Regions from separate parts of the Halochromatium sp. NSM3 genome, predicted to be linked through region 1. Evidence: predicted binding sites of a transcription regulator. Region 1 holds the regulator's gene; each other region holds the start of a gene.
What was found. Region 1 encodes sigma-54, which starts transcription at its own class of promoters, with help from an activator protein. Its sites were predicted from a motif close to TGGCANGNTNCNTGCTT; they were not measured.

Region 1 (4,495 bases):
CCCTCGAGGCGCGCGCGCTGGCCAAGACCTATCGGCGGCGGGCCGTGGTCAATGGTGTCGACCTCAGTGTCGACGCCGGCGAAGTGGTGGGCCTGCTGGGGCCGAACGGCGCGGGCAAGACCACGAGCTTTTATATGATCGTCGGCCTGGTCAGCGCCGACGCCGGACGCATCCTCCTCGACGGCGAGGACATCACGCATCGGCCCATGCACGCCCGCGCGCAGCGGGGGCTGAGTTATCTGGCCCAGGAACCCTCGGTCTTTCGCAAACTCAAGGCGCGCGATAATCTGATGGCGGTGTTGGAGATGCGCGCCGAGAGCAGTCGCGAGGATCATCGCCAGCGCTGTGACGAGCTGCTCGATGAACTGGGCATCAGCCATGTTGCCGATTCGCTCGCGCTGAGCCTCTCCGGAGGCGAGCGCCGACGCCTCGAGATCGCCCGCGCGCTGGCGCTCGAGCCCAAGATCATGCTGCTCGACGAGCCCTTCGCCGGCGTCGATCCGATCGCGGTGGGCGATATCAAAGGCATCATCGGCCATTTGCGCGATCGGCGCATCGGCGTGCTCATCACCGACCATAACGTCCGCGAGACGCTGGATATTTGCGACCGGGCGTACATCATCAACGCCGGCGAGGTGATTGCCGCCGGCGCTCCCGCCGCGTTGCTGCAGGACCCGCAGGTGCGGGCCGTGTATCTCGGTGAACATTTTCGGCTGTAAAGCACCTTGGCCGTCGAGCAGGCTTTTCGACTAGACTTCAAGGTTCCATCAAGCCTTTCGCACTCGTATCAACGCTCGGCATGAAGCAAAGCATCCAGCTCCGTCTTGGTCAGCAGTTGACCATGACGCCGCAGCTCCAGCAGGCGATCAAGCTGCTGCAGCTCTCCACGCTCGACCTGCAGCGCGAGATCCAGGATGCGCTCGAGTCCAATCTGATGCTGGAGTCGGCAGACGAGGGCGAGACCGAGCGCGAGGGCGCGCCCGCCGAGACCCGCGAGGAGAGCGAACGCCAGCGCCATGAGGCCGATGCTGCGGTTGACGCCGAGGTTCCGGCCGAGTCGAATGCGCTGCCCAATGATCTGCCGCTCGACAGCGATTGGAGCGATACCTACGACAGCGAAGCCAGCGAGCAGTATGCCGGTCCTTCGGCCTCGGCCGGGGTCGGCTCGGGCAATGAGGTCGACCTGTTCGCCCAGCAGTCGCGGCCGCAGACGCTGCACGACCACCTCGAATGGCAGCTCAATCTGGGCCATCTCGGGGCGCGCGACCGACTGATCGCCGAGGCGCTGATCGATGCCATTGATGCCGATGGCTACCTCCGGCTCGATCCCGCCGAGCTTCTGGAGACGCTGGATCTCGAGGATCTCGAACGCGATGAGATCGAAGCGGTCTTGCACGCCGTCCAGGCCCTCGATCCGCCCGGCATCGGCGCCCGCGATCCGCGCGAGTGCCTGTTGCTGCAACTGCGCCAGCTCCCCGCAGAGACCCCGCATCGGGCCGGCGCGCTGATGATCTGCGAGAAACTGTTCGATGCGCTGTCGCGCAACGATCTCGATGAGCTGCGCCGCCATACCAAGCTCTCGGACCTGGAACTTGGACGCGCCCTGGCGCTGATTCGCTCCTTGCAACCAAGGCCCGGGGCCTTGATGAGCGAGCATCGTCCGGACTACGTCATCCCCGATGTGCTGGTGCGCAAGCGCGCCGGCAGTTGGCAGGTCGAACTCAATCCCGACACGCAGCCTAAACTGCGAGTGAACGAGGACTATGTGAAGCTGATTCGACGCGCCGATAATGGCGCCGAGAATACCTGCCTCAAGACGCATCTGCAGGAGGCCCGTTGGTTCATCAAGAGCCTGTTGAGCCGCAACGACACCGTGCTGAGGGTGGCGGCCAAGATCGTCGAGCTGCAGCACGATTTCTTCGAGTACGGCGAAGAGGCGATGCGTCCGCTGATCCTGAGAGACGTTGCGGAGTCGCTTGAACTGCATGAGTCAACCGTCTCGCGCGTGACCACTCAGAAGTATATGCACACCCCACGTGGTACGCTCGAGTTCAAGTACTTCTTTTCCAGCCATGTCGGCACCGCTGCGGGGGGCGAATGCTCGTCCACCGCCATCCGTGCCTTCATCCGCAAACTGGTCGCCGCCGAGGCGGCCAACAAACCACTGAGCGACAGCAAGATCGCCGGCATCCTGTCCGAACAGGGCATCAATGTCGCGCGCCGTACCGTCGCTAAATACCGCGAGGCCATGGGTATCCCACCCTCGAACGAGCGCAAGCGCCTGTAGCGGTCAGCGTCACGTGCCGCTACGGTGCGCTTGCAAACCCAGGAGTGACACTATGCAAATCAACCTGACGGGTCATCATGTCGATATCACCGAGCCGCTGAAGGGCTACGTCGACAGCAAATTCGAGCGCTTGGAACGCCACTTCGATCATGTGATCAAAGTGCATGTGATCCTCAGTGTCGAGAAACTGCGGCAGAAGGCCGAGGCCCGCATCCACATGAATGGGGCCGATGTCTTCGCCGATGCGGTTCACGAGGATATGTACGCAGCCATCGATGGGCTGATCGACAAACTCGATCGCCAGGTCCTGAAGTACAAGGAAAAGCGCCAGAGTCATCGCGGCGCATCGACCAAGACGCAGGCCGAGGGTGAAACCGTCAGCGGCGAGCCTGGCGACGAACTCGACGACGAGCGGGAGCCGCTGCACTAAGCGAGCGCCTGGACGCCGGTGCCGGAGTCCGACGCGCGCTGGTCGGCTCCGGCCTCTTTTTTTATCTGAACGGCAGAGGCGCCTGTCGATGGCGCGCGACTCCGATTCCTTTTGGAGCAACAGTTGATGCTTCCCCTGACGTTAATCACAGAGCCACGTATCCGCTGTCGTGTCGAGGTCACGAGTAAGAAGCGGTTGCTGGAATCCTTGGCCGAACTCTTGGCGCCGGTAGGTCCGCACTGTTCCCCGTCTGCGGTCTTCGACCTGCTCAATGAGCGTGAACGGCTCGGCAGTACGGGGTTGGGCGAGGGGGTCGCGCTACCGCATGCGCGCATCGCCGGTATCGACGATGCCGTGGGCGCCTTCGTCCAGCTCGATCAGGCGGTGGGCTTCGACGCGCCGGATGATCGGCCGGTCGATCTCGCCTTTGGTCTGCTGGTCCCGGAAGCGGCGACCGAGGCCCATCTCAGCCTCTTGGCCGGGTTGGCCGAGCGCTTCAGTGATCCACGCTTGCGCGCGGCCTTGCGCGAGGCGAATGACGCCAGCACCGTGCTGGCCTTGCTGCGGCGCTGAGGTCAGCGCTGAATCCGTTCACGCCGATGCCACCCGTCGATACGCTCCAAGGGTTGGTCGCGCAGCTTGGACCGCGCCTGCGCCTGCGTTGGCTGACCCCCATGCCCACGCAGCCACTGGCGCTGGTCAGCGACGATCTGCCAGGCGGCGCCGCGCAGAGTCTCGTCGGCTCGCTGAACTGCATCCATCCAAACCGCCTGCAGGTGCTGGGGCTCGCCGAGATGCACCATCTCGAGGATCTGAGTCAGGCGTCCGCGCGCGAGACGATTGAGCGCCTGTTTGCCGCGCGCCCGGCGGCGGTAATCTTCGCTCAGGACATCGAGCCTCCGGCGCATTTTCTGGCGCACGCTAAGCGCTCGGGTACGCCGCTCTTGGCGTCGCCGACCTCCGAGGAGGAGATCGTCGATCGGCTCCAGTATTTCCTGACCTATGCCCTGGCCGAGCGCACCACCTTGCACGGGGTCTTCCTCGAGGTGCTGGGCATGGGGGTGCTGTTGGTGGGCGACCCCGGTGTCGGCAAGAGCGAACTCGCGCTCGAGATGGTGGTGCGCGGGGGGCATCGGCTGATCGCGGACGACGCGCCGGAGATGGCGCGCATCGGCCCGGAGACCTTGCAGGGCAGTTGTCCCGAGCTGTTGCGCGATTTCCTCGAGGTGCGCGGACTCGGCGTGCTCAATGTGCGGGCGATGTTTGGCGAGGGGGCGGTTCAGCAAGCCGAGCAGTTGAGCTTGATCGTCAACATGCGCTCCCTCGATGGCGAGGCGCTGGCACGCATGGACCGGCTGCACGGCAGTCTCACCTCGCGCACCATCCTCGGGGTTGCGATCCCCGAGATCACGCTTCCCGTCGCCCCGGGGCGCAATCTTGCTGTCTTGTTGGAGACCGCTGTTCGTCATCAGATCCTGCGCCTGCGCGGGTATGATGCCAGCGCTGATCTGATCGAGCGACAAGCCCGTTCCATTGATGAGGCCACCCCATGCACGACGCCAAACCCATCCGCCGAATAGCGCGTCCGACGCGGTCGCCGCCGGCTTCCGCGAGGGTGTTATGGAGCTGATTATCGTTAGTGGTCTCTCGGGGGCCGGCAAGAGCGTCGCGCTGCGTACGCTCGAGGATATCGGCTATGTCTGCATCGACAATCTGCCGCTGTTTCTGCTGCATGATCTCGCGCTCGGGCTCAAGGAGACCCGCCCCGAGGGCGGCGA
Region 2 (4,495 bases), on a different contig from region 1:
ACCTATGTCAATCCCGTCGCCGAGTCCCTGCTCGGCTATCCACCCGAGGCCTTGATCGGTCGCAAGGCCTTCTATAAGCTGATCCCCGAGCCTGAGCGCGCCGAGATCAAGGCGCAGGCCTTCGCGCTCATGGCGGGGCACCAACCCTGGCGCGATTTCCAGGTTCCCGTGCGCGCCGCCGATGGCCGCCGCCTGTGGACCAGTGTTGATGGCCAGCCCATCCTCAGCCCCGATGGCAGCCTGCTCGGCTATCGCGGCAGCACGCTGGATATCACCGATGTGCAACACGCCGAAACCCAACGCCGCGCCGCCGAGCAGGCGCTGCAGCACTATGCCGGAGACCTTGAGCGCCTGGTCGACCTCAGCAACTGCGGGCTCGACCCCAGCGAGGAGATCGCCGCGCTCCTCGCCATCGCCAATGACGCGCTCGGCATGTGCGTCGCCGAGACCGGCTGGCGCGCGCCTGAAACGCCCTATCAACGCTTGGCGCGCCTGCTGGTCGCCAACGACGGGCCAGCCGAGCTGAGCGCGCAAACCACAACGGAAGCGCTCTTCGCCAAGCCCTCCAACGCGCTCGATCAGCCGCAACTGATCTGCGGCTCGGCGCTGCCAACCGCGCTCAGCGCGCATGGCTACGCCAGCGCGGTCGTGCTCGCCTCGCGCTTTCCGGGCGATGCGGGGCAACAGCGTTGGCTGCTGACCCAACTCTGGGATACCCAGGCGCGCAACACGCTCAGTCGTGCCGAGTGCGAGCTACTGCGTTTCATCGGCCAGCGCATCGCCGCCATCGAGCACGGCGCGCAGCTCGCGCGCGACCTGGTCAGCGCCAAGCAGCGCGAAACCATCGGCCATCTGGCCAGCGGCGTGGCGCATGACTTCAACAATGTGCTCGCCGTGCTCGACGCCAATCTCTACTACCTGAGCGCCTTGGTCGAGCGGGCTGGTCTCGATGACGACAGCCAGCAGGTCATCGACGACATGAACAGCGTGCTCGGCCAGGCCAAGGTCATCACCTCCGGGATGCTCGCGCTGAGTCGAGCGGGCGGGGTCCCGCTGCGCGCGACGGTGCTCCACAAGCCCCTGTCGGAACTCGCCGACATCCTGCGACTGATGCTGCCCGAAACGCTGAACTGGGATCTGCGGGTCGAGCCCGAACTCAATGCTCGCACCAATGCCGGCTTCCTGCAGGCCGCGCTGCTCAATCTGGCGCTCAATGGACGCGATGCGATGTCGGAAGGCGGCACGCTCAGCGTCATCGGCCGCCGCGAGCATTGGACCGGCGAGCCGGCGCTGGCAGTCGGCGATCTCCCCGCAGGCGACTATGCCGTGATTCGCGTCACCGATAGCGGCAGCGGCATGACGGAAGCGGTGCTCTCGCGCATCTTCGAGCCGCTGTTCTCGACCAAGACGCAACACATCGGCCACGGGCTGGGGATGTTCATGGTGCGTGAGTTCGTGCAGCGCTCTGGTGCCGGGCTGTCGGTGCGCTCGACCCTTGGCGTTGGGACCACGTTCTCGCTCTTGCTGCCACTGGCCGAGATGGAGACCGAAGACACGGTCTGAGCGCGGCTGTCGGCGATCGCCGCCCGCTTGTCGGCTTGTTGCCCGTCGCCTGTCGGCTGTCCGACAAGCCTCCGGCGGGTTCGTCGCGGATCGCTCAATCCGAAAACAGCCTCAAGACCAACACCAAGTCTGATGCGTGCGTTCGCCGCCGAGAAAAAGCTGCCTATAACTCATAAAATCAGTCGGTTATCGAGACAGCCTAGCCATTGTGGCAGCGATGCTTGAGATTCTGGCCTGGTGTTTGCTTTCCTCAAGTGATCGCACCGCGTACCGGAGCCCAATCCGATGCCCCTCATCGACACCTTGGCAGCCCCCGGGGTCTGCATCAACGACACCACCCTGCGCGATGGCGAGCAGTCGGCCGGGGTCGCCTTCTCGCTCGAGGAGAAGCTGGCGATCGCGCGCGGCCTCGATGCCCTCGGCGTGCCCGAACTCGAGGTCGGCATCCCGGCCATGGGCGAGGACGAGCGCGACTCGATCCGCGCTGTCGCCGCGCTCGGACTCAACGCGCGGCTGATGGTCTGGGCGCGCATGTGCAGCGCCGATATCGATGCCTGCGTCGGCCTCGGCGTGGACCTGGTCGACCTCTCGATCCCGGTCTCGGATCAGCAGATCGCGCGCAAGCTCGGTCGCGACCGCGCCTGGGTGCTCGACTGCATCGCTCAGGAGGTGCGCATCGCGCGCGAGCAGGGCCTCGAGGTCGGCGTCGGCTGCGAGGACGCCTCGCGCGCCGATCCCGACTGGCTGAAGCAGGTCGCCGAGGCGGCGCAACAGGCCGGCGCCCGTCGCCTGCGCTTCGCCGATACCGTCGGCCTACTTGACCCCTTTGGTACCTTCGAGCGCATCCACGACCTGGCCAGCGTCTGCGATTGCGAGATCGAGATGCACGCCCATGACGATCTCGGCCTGGCCACCGCCAATACCCTGGCTGCGGTGCGCGCCGGCGCCACCCACGTCAACACCACCGTGCACGGCCTCGGCGAGCGTGCCGGCAATGCCGCGCTGGAAGAGGTGGTGATGGGGCTCAAGCATGTGCATGGAGTGCACACTGGCGTCGATCTGACCCGTTTCGAGACGCTGTCCAAGCTCGTCGCCCAGGCCTCCGGCCATGCGGTCGGCTGGCACAAGAGTCTGGTCGGTGATGGCGCCTTTACCCACGAGGCCGGCATCCATGTCGACGGTCTGCTCAAGGATCTGAACAACTATCAGGGCATCGATCCGGCCGAGGTCGGGCGCCAGCATCGCCTAGTGCTCGGCAAGCACTCCGGCCGGCAGGCGATCCGCCTCGCCTACGAGCAGTTGTTGCATCTCGACATCGATGCCGCCCAGGCCGAGCGGGTGCTGCCGCAGCTGCGCCGCTTCGTCACCGAGACCAAACGCTCGCCGGCGAGCGCCGACCTGCGGCGGTTCCTGGAGCTGACAGCGATCGACCCGGCCACCCAGCCAGAAGACCGCTTGCCTCTGCGTGTCTGCCCGCCCTGCTCAGGTTTGGGCCGCAACCCGGCGGCCCCGGCTCCAGCTAATGCCTCAGCCAAGGCCCCTCCCCCGACTGGCGCAACGGCTTGCCCGGTCGCCGTTTCAACGCTGTCCGACCAGACGTGGCTGGCCTGAGCCAACGACGAGACCCAAGCATCATCCCAGGTATCATTATGGACCTGCTCGATCTCGACAACGAGGCGATGTACTTCGAGACGCCGCTGCCGGCCGAGGTACAGCAACTGCTCGACGAGAGCGGCCAGCAGTACCGCTCACAGGCGCTCGATGGGTCATCGGAGGATGATCTGGAGCTGACCTCGGTTGACAGCGCCGAATGGGCCCTGCTGCGGGCTCATCTCAAGGCCCCGGAGCATCTCTCGGTGATCGTCGCGCTCTATCGCTTCTTCTACTACCGCCATCGCTATGCCGAGGCGGTGATGATGGCCGATCGCGCCATCCTGCTCAGCAGCCGTCAGCTCGGCCTGAGCGAGGATTGGCGCCAGCTTACACAGACCGATCTCGAGCAGGCGGCGGAGCGCTCGATGACTAGCACCCGCTTCCTGCTCCTGGCGCTCAAGGGCGCGGCTTGGCTGCTGCTGCGCCAAGATGAGCCACAAGCCGCCATCGAACGCCTCGCGCCGGTGCGAGCCTTCGACCAAAAAGACCAGCTCGGCACTCGCGACCTATTGAACTGGGCCGAGAAGGCCGCGCGGCGCGAGGAGATCGCCAGCGCCGGCGACAATGTCCATCTGCTCGGCGGTTGATATCTTCCCTGAACCACCTTTAACGGAGACTGCCATGACCACCCTCAACATGCCGACGCCGCTTGATGCGAGTTCCGATGCGCTCCCTCATCCGATTCCGGACTCGCTCGAGACCTTCGAGTGCGATCTCGACGAACTCGAGACCGCCGAAGACTTCCTCGAGTACTTCGGCGTCGCCTTCGCGCCGGCCATCGTGCACGTCAATCGACTGCATATCCTGCAACGCTTCCACGATTATCTCGGCGAGATCGACGAGCCGCCAGACAGCGCGGCCGCCCGCTACCGTCTCTATGCCGACTTGCTGCGCGGCGCCTACCAGGATTTCGTCGGCTCCGATGCGCGCACCGAAAAGGTCTTCCGCGTCTTCAAGATGCGCGAGCCGCGCCAGGTCAATGTTGGTTTGGATCAGCTTCTCGCCAGCCGCAACGCGCCCGCGTCGCTGACGGAGCAGCCCCTCTGATGCAACCGCTTTACGACTACGGCGACGAGGTCCGGGTGCTGCGCAATGTGCGCAACGACGGCACCTTCCCAGGCCAGCCGACCGGTGCGCTGTTGGTGCGGCGCGGCAGTACCGGCTATGTGCGCGATGTCGGCAGCTTCCTGCAGGACCAGATCATCTACAGCGTGCATTTCCTCGACGGCGACCGCATCGTCGGCTGCCGCGAGGAAGAACTGCAGCCGGCCAGCGACCC
Region 3 (4,495 bases), on a different contig from region 1:
GCGCTCCGCGCTCCAGCGCTCACTGAGGATGTCACGCACCACCAACAAGTGATTGTGCTGCGCCAGCAGCCGCTTCTGCTTCGCATTGCCAATGCAGCCTGGCTTCTCGTAGAAGATGACGTCGGTCATCGTCGAGCCTCGATCTCCAGATTGGCTTGGAGACAGATCAGCGCCGATTGTCGGCGCCAAGCCCGCGCGGAGATCTGTGTGGAGCCAAGCGTAGGACGCTGGCTGTGGTGCCAGGCAAGTAATTGCCGCGCGGACGATAGGCCACCACCTATAGCCGCACTCACGAAGCGGACTGCGGGGTGGTTCGCGCGTGCGCTGTGAGCAGGGCGGGTACTCGCTCTGTCGTCGGTGAGAACAGGCTCGGCAACAAACATCGATTAGCTACCTCGTACTGCGCTAGCAAGTGCGCATGTTCTGGCGGTGGATCGTCAACGGCTCAACGGGCTCGAATCTCGGCCATGGCCGCATTCCAGCGCTCGGGCGGGATGCCGGTCAGCGAGCCAAGCGGATTTGCTGGAGTGCCGCTGGCATCGAGAATGGCGCACTCAACAGGGCAGATGCTCGCGCATTGCGGCTCGGCGAAATCGCCAACGCACTCACTGCACTGGCTCGGGTCGATGATGAAATGCGGCTTGGCGGCCTGAATCGCTTGGCTCGGGCACAGCGGCTCGCAGGCCCAGCAGTTCACGCAGCCATCGGTAATTTGATAAGCCATGGTGCTGTCTTCAGTGTCGGTGCTGGCGGGGTGTTAGGCGTCGGAGCAAGTACGAGCGCTTTTTGGCTAGTGGCTAGCGGCTAAGCGCGACGCATGACCTCCGCGACGGCTTAAGCGCTCAGCGCAGTTTGGGTTTCGGGGTCGGCAAGGCGGCCTGCGGCGGCCAGTTCGGCATAGACAGCGGCCACGGCATCCTCGATCGGCTCCATCGCATGCTCACCATTCGGCGCAATGCCAGCGGCTTCGAGCGCGTCCCAGGGCTCGATGCCGATCTTGGAGCAGAGCACCGCAGCGCAGCCGTTGAGTGCGCGCAGGGTGCCGGCGAGCGCCGATTCGCCGTCGCCGCAGGTCTCATCGCCGCTGCAATAGGCTGCCACCCGGCGCGTACCGATAAAGCGCACCGCTTGTCCATCGGCCTCATACACCAAGAACTCGCGGGCATGCCCGAAGTGCTGATTGATGACGCCGCTGCCACTGCTCGCGACGGCCATGCGCAGTGGGCGACCTGCACTGCGAGTGCTCGCCGGCTCTGTGGTGGGCGGTGGAGCTTTTGGGCGCCGACGCGTGAGCGAGTCGAGGGCGACGAAGACCTCGCCGCGCTGATGCTGCTGCGTCTGTTGGCGCGACTCGCCCTGAGCTTGGCGTTGGGCTTGGCGTTTGGCCTCGATCTCGGCATGCACCTCGGCGCGGCGTTGCATCGCGGCGGCGTAATCGATCTCCATCCGCTCGATCTTCTCGACCGAGAACTCGGCACCGCGATCCTCGCCGAGCATGCCGACTGCATCGGCGCGGCATTGCCGACAATGGCGCATCATCGCCATGTCGCCGCTGCAGGCGTCTTGCAAGGCTTGTAACTCGTCTTGAGTGGGGCCACGCTGGCCCATCAGGCCGTAGAAGGTGCCGTGCTCAGGCTCGGCGATCAGCGGCATGACGTTGTGCAGGAAGGCGCCCTTGGCCTTGACCACGCGGCTGACCTCCTTCAAGTGCTCATCATTGACACCGGGGATCAGCACCGAGTTGACCTTTACCAGCACGCCGCGCTCGGTGAGCATCTCCAGGCCTTTCTGCTGTTGCTCGATCAAGATTTGAGCGGCCTTAACTCCTTTGACGCGGCGGTTGTTCCAGAAGATCCAGGGATAGATCTTGGCGCCGATCTCGGGGTCGATGCAGTTGATGGTGATGGTGACGTGATCGATGTTGTGCTCACAGATCTCGTCGACTAGCTCCGGCAGCGCGAGGCCGTTGGTCGAGAGACAGAGCTTGATGTCGGGGGCCTTCTCGGACAGCGCGCGGAAGGTGGCGAGGGTGCGCTCCGGGTTGGCAAGCGGATCACCAGGGCCGGCGATGCCGAGCACGCTCATCTGCGGGATCGCGGCGGCGACGGCGAGGGTTTTCTTGATGGCCTGCTCGGGCGTCAGCAGCTCCGAGACCACGCCAGGGCGCGACTCATTGGAACAGTCGTACTTACGGTTACAGTAGTGGCACTGGATGTTGCAGGCCGGCGCCACCGCCACATGCATGCGCGCATAGTGATGGTGGGCGTCTTCGGAGAAGCAGGGGTGGTCATTGACCTTGGCGCGAATCGCCGCCGGCAGATGCGCCAGCTTATCGGTACTGCTACCGCAGCCGCTTGACGCGCAGCCACTGTCCGACGCGCTCTCCGTCGTTCGCCGCTCTGCCTCCAGAGTGGTTACCGCTTGTAGCATGTCTCGATCCCCATAACGTCTGACGGCGCCGCATGGGCGACGCGCTAGGTTCAATGGGTTTATCTAAAGCAAACTGCGTGCCTATTTCTGCCTGGATGCTAAGCGGTTGATTTGTCGCGGATGCGGCGCAGGGGGTGTGGAGACGGCTGTGAGGAGGCTGACACAGCGTAGACCGCCGTTGTCGGGTCTGCGACCTGAAGACGCACCTTAGGCGCGTTCCCTTTATGCTACGGAGGTAGTCATTGCTACCTTGAGCGGACCATCGCCGCTCGCTAGCAGCGGCGCTTGAACCAGCCGGTGAGGCTGAAGCGCTCGCGCGTTGCGGGCTCTACCTCATGCAGAAAACGGGCGCTGAAGAAGGTGACCAGGCGACCGCCTTCGGGGAGGATCAGCTCGCTCGCCTCAGGATGGTTCGGATCGGTGTAGAGACGCAGCGCGCCGCCGTCCCGGGCCTGCCAAGCCTCGTTTAGATAGAGGATGCAGCTCAGCGTGCGCTCGCCGATGCCGCGAAATTGGTCCAGGTGCTTGCGGTAATAGGTGCCAGGCGGATAGACCGCCAGGTGCGCCTCGAGTTCGTAGAGGCCGAGGAGCAGGCTGCGGTTGATCGCCAACCGCAGCTGTTCGAGCTGGCTCCAATAGAGCCGCTGGGCGGCGCTGAGATCGCTGGGCTCAAGCCAGGCGACGCAGTCGGTTCTGACCTCGTCGCGGACTTCCAAATTCTCGCCACGGCCAATACCGGCACGCCGGAAGTGTCCCGCCTGCCATTGCTGTTGCGCCTCATGGCGGAGCTGGCTGATGTGCAATGGCGCGAGGAAGTTGTCGGTCATGCACCAGCCTTGATCGGCGAGAGTGGCGGCGATCTGCTCGGCGAGTGCTGGCGGTCGTTCGGGCGGGCCGGTGCGCAGCATGGTGTGCAGGATTCGCATGGTGATCTTGGGCCTCGGTTGCTAGTAGATCGAGTCGATGGTGGAGGAGGGCTGTGTGGTCGGGGGCTCTTCGGTAGACGAGGCGGCTTCGCCCACCGTCGGGCAATGCCGCTGCCGGAAGGCTAAAGCTGGGGATGATAACGGCGTCTTTGAACTCACAGAGGAGCTCGGATGAGCACTGGAAAATTGTTTGTGACGGTCTTCGTTGCGGTGCTGCTCGCCAATGCACTGACGGTGTTGCTGTTGTTCGGCGCGCGCGGCCTGCTGCCCGATGTCGGATTGCCAGTACTGAGCGAGAGGCAGCAGCGCGGCGCTACCGAGTCGGGCGCTCCGAACGAGGAGATCGCCAGCCAGTGGGTGCCGGCGATCCAAGAGCGCATCCGCCAGTTCTGGGTGCATCCGGCTGGCACCTGGGAAGGCAACGCACCGGTCGTCAATGTGCGGCTCGAGCCCGGCGGCAGCGTCATCAGCAATCAGGTCAAGATCGTCACTAGCAGCGGCAATCCGAGGTTCGATCAGTCGGTTGTGAATGCGATCTATGATGCCTCGCCCCTGCCGGTGCCGAGCGGGCCGGACTTCGAGCCGTTCCGCGATTTCAATCTGGTGCTGCGTCCCTGACGGCTACCGCCGCTCAAGCCCGCTCTGCTCCGGCATATCCCGTCTCGGGTGTCTGCTCGCTCAGAAGCGGTCTGGAAATGCTGCATTGGCTGGCGATCACTTGCAGAGGATCAGCTCACCAAATTGGTGCAGAATGCCGCACCAAATTGCCGGCTAGCGTTCACTTTTGGTGCGCGGCAGCGCGGCGAGTCTGCGCTAGACTCTGAATCTAGCCTCGATATCAGTCGATTAGCTTCCTGGCTCAGGGCTTGCTTCGGATCGCTCGTTGGCGTCTCATGCCAACGGTTCGCGTTTCAAGACTCATCACCACAGGAGACTCCTGGATGATTTCGATCCCGTCTTTCAAACCCCTGCTGCTCAGTGCCGGCATCGCGCTCGGGCTGACCGCGTCGCTATCCGGATTCGCCGAAGACGCCGCGCCCGCAGCGGATCAGGCCAACGATGAGACCATCAAGGTCGGTGTGCTGCACTCGCTCTCCGGCACCATGGCGATCAGCGAGACCACACTCAAAGATACAGTG
Region 4 (4,495 bases), on a different contig from region 1:
GGCACCGAGCGTCGGCGACTCCCAGTTGTCCTCGACGAAGCGGATATCGTGGACCAAGGGGTCAATGCCCAGCTCGCGCAGCGAGTCCAGATACAGCGCTTGGATGCCATCCGGCGAGGGCTTCATCACCACCTGATACTGATAGTAATGCTGCAACCGGTTCGGATTCTCGCCATAGCGGCCATCGGTCGGTCGCCGCGAGGGTTGCACGTAGGCCGCGTTCCAAGGCTCGGGGCCGATCGAGCGCAAGAAGGTGCCCGGGTGAAAGGTTCCGGCGCCCACCTCCATATCATAAGGTTGCAGGATCACGCAGCCTTGTCGACTCCAGTACCGCTCGAGCCTGAAGATGAGCTCTTGAAAACTGATGAGATCGCCCGTCTGAGTGCTCAACGCGGACTCCAGAATGTGCTAAAACCGCACAGTATAGCGATGACCGGCACCTGCGGACCACCACCTGCGTCGTCCTCATCCGCCCGTCCCTGCCGGTATAATCCGCGCCCATCAAGGCTGCGCCCGCAGCGACCGCATCGGCATTCCCTTATGGAAACCAACCAACGCCAGGCGCGCTCCCAAGCGATCAAGCGGACATCCCTAGTCGGCGCGATCGCCAATCTGCTCCTCTCCGCGCTCAAGCTCACGGTCGGATGGTTCGGACACTCGCAGGCGCTGATCGCCGACGGTATCCACTCATTGTCCGATCTTCTCTCTGATCTCCTAGTCTGGTTCGCCGGTCACAAGGCTGGTAAGGCCCCGGATGCCGAGCATCCCTATGGCCATGGCCGCTTCGAGACAGTCGCCACACTCGTTCTTGGCTTCCTGCTGCTGGCGGTCGCCATCGGCATCATCTGGGATGCCGGCCAGCGCCTGTTCAAACCCGAGGCGCTGCTGCATCCCGAACCGATCGTGTTCTATGCCGCAGCACTCTCGATTGTGATCAAGGAAGCGCTGTTTTGGTACACCCGTGCTTACGGCTTGCGCGTGCGCTCCGATCTGCTGCTCGCTAATGCCTGGCACCATCGCTCTGATGCCATCTCCTCGGTCATCGTGATGATCGGCGTTGCCGGCACCCTCGCCGGCCTCCCCGATTTGGATGCCATCGCCTCGGTGCTGGTCGCGGTGATGATCGCCAAGATCGCCTGGGATCTGGGAACCAGCGCCACCCGCGAACTCGTCGATACTGGCCTCGGTCCCGAGCGTCTGCGCGAGATCAGCCGGATCATCCGCCGCAGCACCGGCGTGCGCGACGTCCACATGCTGCGCACCCGCACCCTCGGTGGCAACACCTCGGCCGATGTCCATGTCCTGGTCGACCCCGACATCAGCGTCTCCGAAGGTCATGCGATTAGCGTCCTGGTGCAAGAGCGGCTGATGGAGACCATCGATCGCATGTCCGATGTCATCGTTCACATCGATCCGGAAGACGACGAAAGCGCGGCCCCGACCAAGGGCTTGCCAATGCGCACCGAGATTCTCGAGCGCCTCGACCAGCGCTGGAAGCAGATTCCCGAAGCGCTGACCCGCAAGCGCGTCCTGCTGCATTACCTAGATGGCGCGATCACGGTCGATCTCTTCTTCCCGCTGCGCACCTTCAGCGATGAGGCCGCCACGCGGCAGCTGCATCAACGCTTGCGCGCGGCCCTCGAGGATGATTCCGACATCGCCGAGGTGCGCCTCTATTTCGGTTGATGGCCGTCCATGTTCGGCGGATGCCGTCCCATGCCCCCTTTCGGTGCAACATGACTCGAGGTATGGTCTATTTGTGTGCGCTCGCGTGGCTGCCGAGGCCGCTGCACACCGGTCGGTTCGGCGCGACCGCCGTTTGCCAGGACAGTGGCACATAACCTGCTAATCACAGTAACGAGCACACACCGGGGCGATGACCGATCGATCAGCGATTCGGAGACCGACGCCGCCCAACCTTCCATTCACAAACCCAAGACCAAATAGCGGGAGATTTCGCAGATGTCCGCCACTGACGTGTTGAAGACGATTAAAGACGAGGACGTGAAATTCGTGGACCTTCGGTTCACGGATACGCGCGGCAAGGAGCAGCACGTCTCGCTGCCGGCCCGCATCATCGACGAGGCACTGTTCCAGGATGGCAAGATGTTCGACGGCTCCTCGATCGCCGGCTGGAAGGGCATTGAGGCCTCGGACATGGTCCTGATGCCAGAGGCCTCGACTGCGGTGCTCGACCCATTCTCCGACGAGAAGACCCTGATCGTGCGCTGCGACATCCTTGAGCCCGCCACCATGCAGGGCTACGAGCGTGATCCGCGCTCGGTGGCCAAGCGTGCCGAGGCCTATCTGGCTTCCACCGGCATCGCCGACACCGCCTTCTTCGGCCCCGAGCCAGAATTCTTCGTCCTCGACGACGTGCGTTGGGGCGTCAGCATGGCCGGCGCCTTCTACAAGGTCGATTCCGAGGAGGCCGAGTGGAACTCCGAGCGCGTCTTCGAGGACGGCAACATGGGTCACCGTCCCGGTGTCAAGGGCGGCTACTTCCCGGTGCCACCGGTGGACTCGCTCAACGATCTGCGCGCCGCCATGTGCCTGGCGATGGAAGAGATGGGGGTGCCGGTCGAGGTGCATCACCACGAGGTCGCCACCGCTGGCCAGTGCGAGATCGGCACCCGCTTCGATACCCTGGTCAAGCGTGCCGACATGAACCAGATCCTCAAATACTGCGTGCAGAATGTCGCTCATGCCTATGGCAAGACGGCCACCTTTATGCCTAAGCCGTTGGTCGGCGACAATGGCAACGGCATGCACGTCCATCAGTCGCTCGGCAAGGATGGCCAGAACATCTTCGCCGGCGACAAGTACGGCGGCCTGTCCGATACCGCGCTCTACTACATCGGCGGCATCATCAAGCACGCGCGTGCGCTGAATGCCTTCACCAACGCCTCCACCAACTCCTACAAGCGCTTGGTGCCTGGCTTCGAGGCGCCGGTGATGCTGGCCTATTCGGCCAAGAACCGCTCGGCCTCGATCCGCATCCCGCATGATGCCAATCCCAAGGCCACGCGCATCGAGGTCCGCTTCCCGGATAGCACGGGCAACCCGTACCTGTCGTTCTCGGCGATGATGTTGGCCGGCCTCGATGGCATCCAGAACAAGATCCATCCCGGCGATGCCATGGATAAGGACCTCTACGATCTTCCTCCGGAAGAAGAGAAGTCCATCCCACAGGTCTGCTACTCGCTCGATCAGGCCTTGCAAGCGCTCGATGCCGATCGCGAGTTCCTCACCGTCGGCGGCGTCTTCACCGATGATGTGATCGATAGCTATATCGCGCTCAAGATGTCCGAGGTCACCCAGTTGCGGATGAGCACGCATCCGGTCGAGTTTGATCTCTACTACAGCCTCTAATCGACACACCAGGCGCTGACGATTCGCGGAAATCGCCGCGCCCTGCCACGGGCAAGGATGCCCGTCTCTTCCTCCGCACTCCGCACTCCATCCATGACACCCAGCCGCACCAGCACACCGGAGCCCGCTTCGGCCCGTGTCCTGCCTTTCTCCTCGTCGTCCTTGCTCACCCGCAACCAATAGCGCTCGATCATCGGCGAGGCGCGCCTTGTCCAAGCCTGGTGCATCCCAGCGCACCCAGCAAGGGCGCTAAGCACTAAACTAGTGCGACTGATCGAGCGGATCAGCGCGGGCCGCGCGCCTGCCCCCTGATCCTAACAGGCGTCCTTCATCTGGCTCGGTGCTTGCTTAATCGATGGAAATGGCTGATCCAGCGGGTTTTAGGTCAGGCGCCCTCGTGAGACTGATGAACGACATCGATAGCGGACTCAGCCGGCTTGGCACCATGATCCTCGACAATCTGAGCACGGCCGTGCTGCTGTTCGATCGCGATCTGCGACTGCGCTATATCAATGCCGCCGGCGAGAACCTGCTCGCCGTCAGCGCCAAGACCGTGCTCGGCGAGGCCGCAGGGCATCTGGTGCCCTGCCCTAGCGACTCGGTCGAGAACCGGCTGCGCGAGGCCTTCGAGACGCGACAACCCTTTACCGAGCGTGAGGTCGAGGTCAAGCGACCCGACCAACAGTGCATCCGCGTCAATTGCACCGTGCTGCCCCTCCTCGCCCGCGACGAGCCCTACGATCTACTGATGGAGATGCAACAGGTCGACCGCCAGCTCAGGATCGCGCGCGAGGAATACCTGATCTCACAACATCACGCGACCCAGGCGCTACTGCGTGGGCTCGCGCACGAGATCAAGAACCCGCTCGGCGGATTGCGCGGCGCCGCGCAGCTCCTCGAGCGCGAGTTGCCCAACCCAGGCTTGCGCGAATACACCCGCATCATCATCGATGAGGCCGATCGTCTGCAGGCGCTGCTGAATCGCATGCTGGGGCCGAACCATCTGCCGCAGCTGGGCTCGATCAATATCCATCATGTGATCGAGCATGTGCGCGGCCTGCTCAGCGCCGAATTCCCGTCCGGACCCAAGATCATCCGCGACTATGACCCGAGCATCCCGAAC

Region 2: a site for sigma-54 is predicted at 1,794-1,810, ahead of nifV (homocitrate synthase). Genes of this name have one in related genera too.
Region 3: a site for sigma-54 is predicted at 2,497-2,513, ahead of nifB (nitrogenase cofactor biosynthesis protein NifB). Genes of this name have one in related genera too.
Region 4: a site for sigma-54 is predicted at 1,832-1,848, ahead of glnA (glutamate--ammonia ligase). Genes of this name have one in related genera too.

What each region holds. Positions count from the first base shown of each region.
Region 1 covers NZ_JCAQIA010000002.1:98,131-102,625, reverse strand. The annotation lists gene lptB (LPS export ABC transporter ATP-binding protein) at 1-719, shown strand, start outside; gene AC54T3_RS01640 (RNA polymerase factor sigma-54) at 800-2,287, shown strand; gene hpf (ribosome hibernation-promoting factor, HPF/YfiA family) at 2,340-2,717, shown strand; gene AC54T3_RS01630 (PTS sugar transporter subunit IIA) at 2,844-3,290, shown strand; gene hprK (HPr(Ser) kinase/phosphatase) at 3,317-4,297, shown strand; gene rapZ (RNase adapter RapZ) at 4,338-4,495, shown strand, end outside.
Region 2 covers NZ_JCAQIA010000042.1:13,154-17,648, reverse strand. The annotation lists gene AC54T3_RS14920 (PAS domain S-box protein) at 1-1,563, shown strand, start outside; gene nifV (homocitrate synthase) at 1,849-3,174, shown strand; gene AC54T3_RS14910 (hypothetical protein) at 3,213-3,803, shown strand; gene nifW (nitrogenase-stabilizing/protective protein NifW) at 3,853-4,263, shown strand; gene AC54T3_RS14900 (nitrogen fixation protein NifZ) at 4,263-4,495, shown strand, end outside.
Region 3 covers NZ_JCAQIA010000016.1:40,768-45,262, reverse strand. The annotation lists gene AC54T3_RS08740 (ArsC/Spx/MgsR family protein) at 1-129, opposite strand, end outside; gene AC54T3_RS08735 (4Fe-4S binding protein) at 446-724, opposite strand; gene nifB (nitrogenase cofactor biosynthesis protein NifB) at 835-2,430, opposite strand; gene AC54T3_RS08725 (2OG-Fe(II) oxygenase) at 2,703-3,356, opposite strand; gene AC54T3_RS08720 (cell envelope integrity TolA family protein) at 3,528-3,974, shown strand; gene urtA (urea ABC transporter substrate-binding protein) at 4,298-4,495, shown strand, end outside.
Region 4 covers NZ_JCAQIA010000001.1:127,299-131,793, reverse strand. The annotation lists gene glyQ (glycine--tRNA ligase subunit alpha) at 1-390, opposite strand, end outside; gene AC54T3_RS00660 (cation diffusion facilitator family transporter) at 541-1,686, shown strand; gene glnA (glutamate--ammonia ligase) at 1,963-3,372, shown strand; gene AC54T3_RS00650 (hypothetical protein) at 3,369-3,566, opposite strand; gene glnL (nitrogen regulation protein NR(II)) at 3,779-4,495, shown strand, end outside.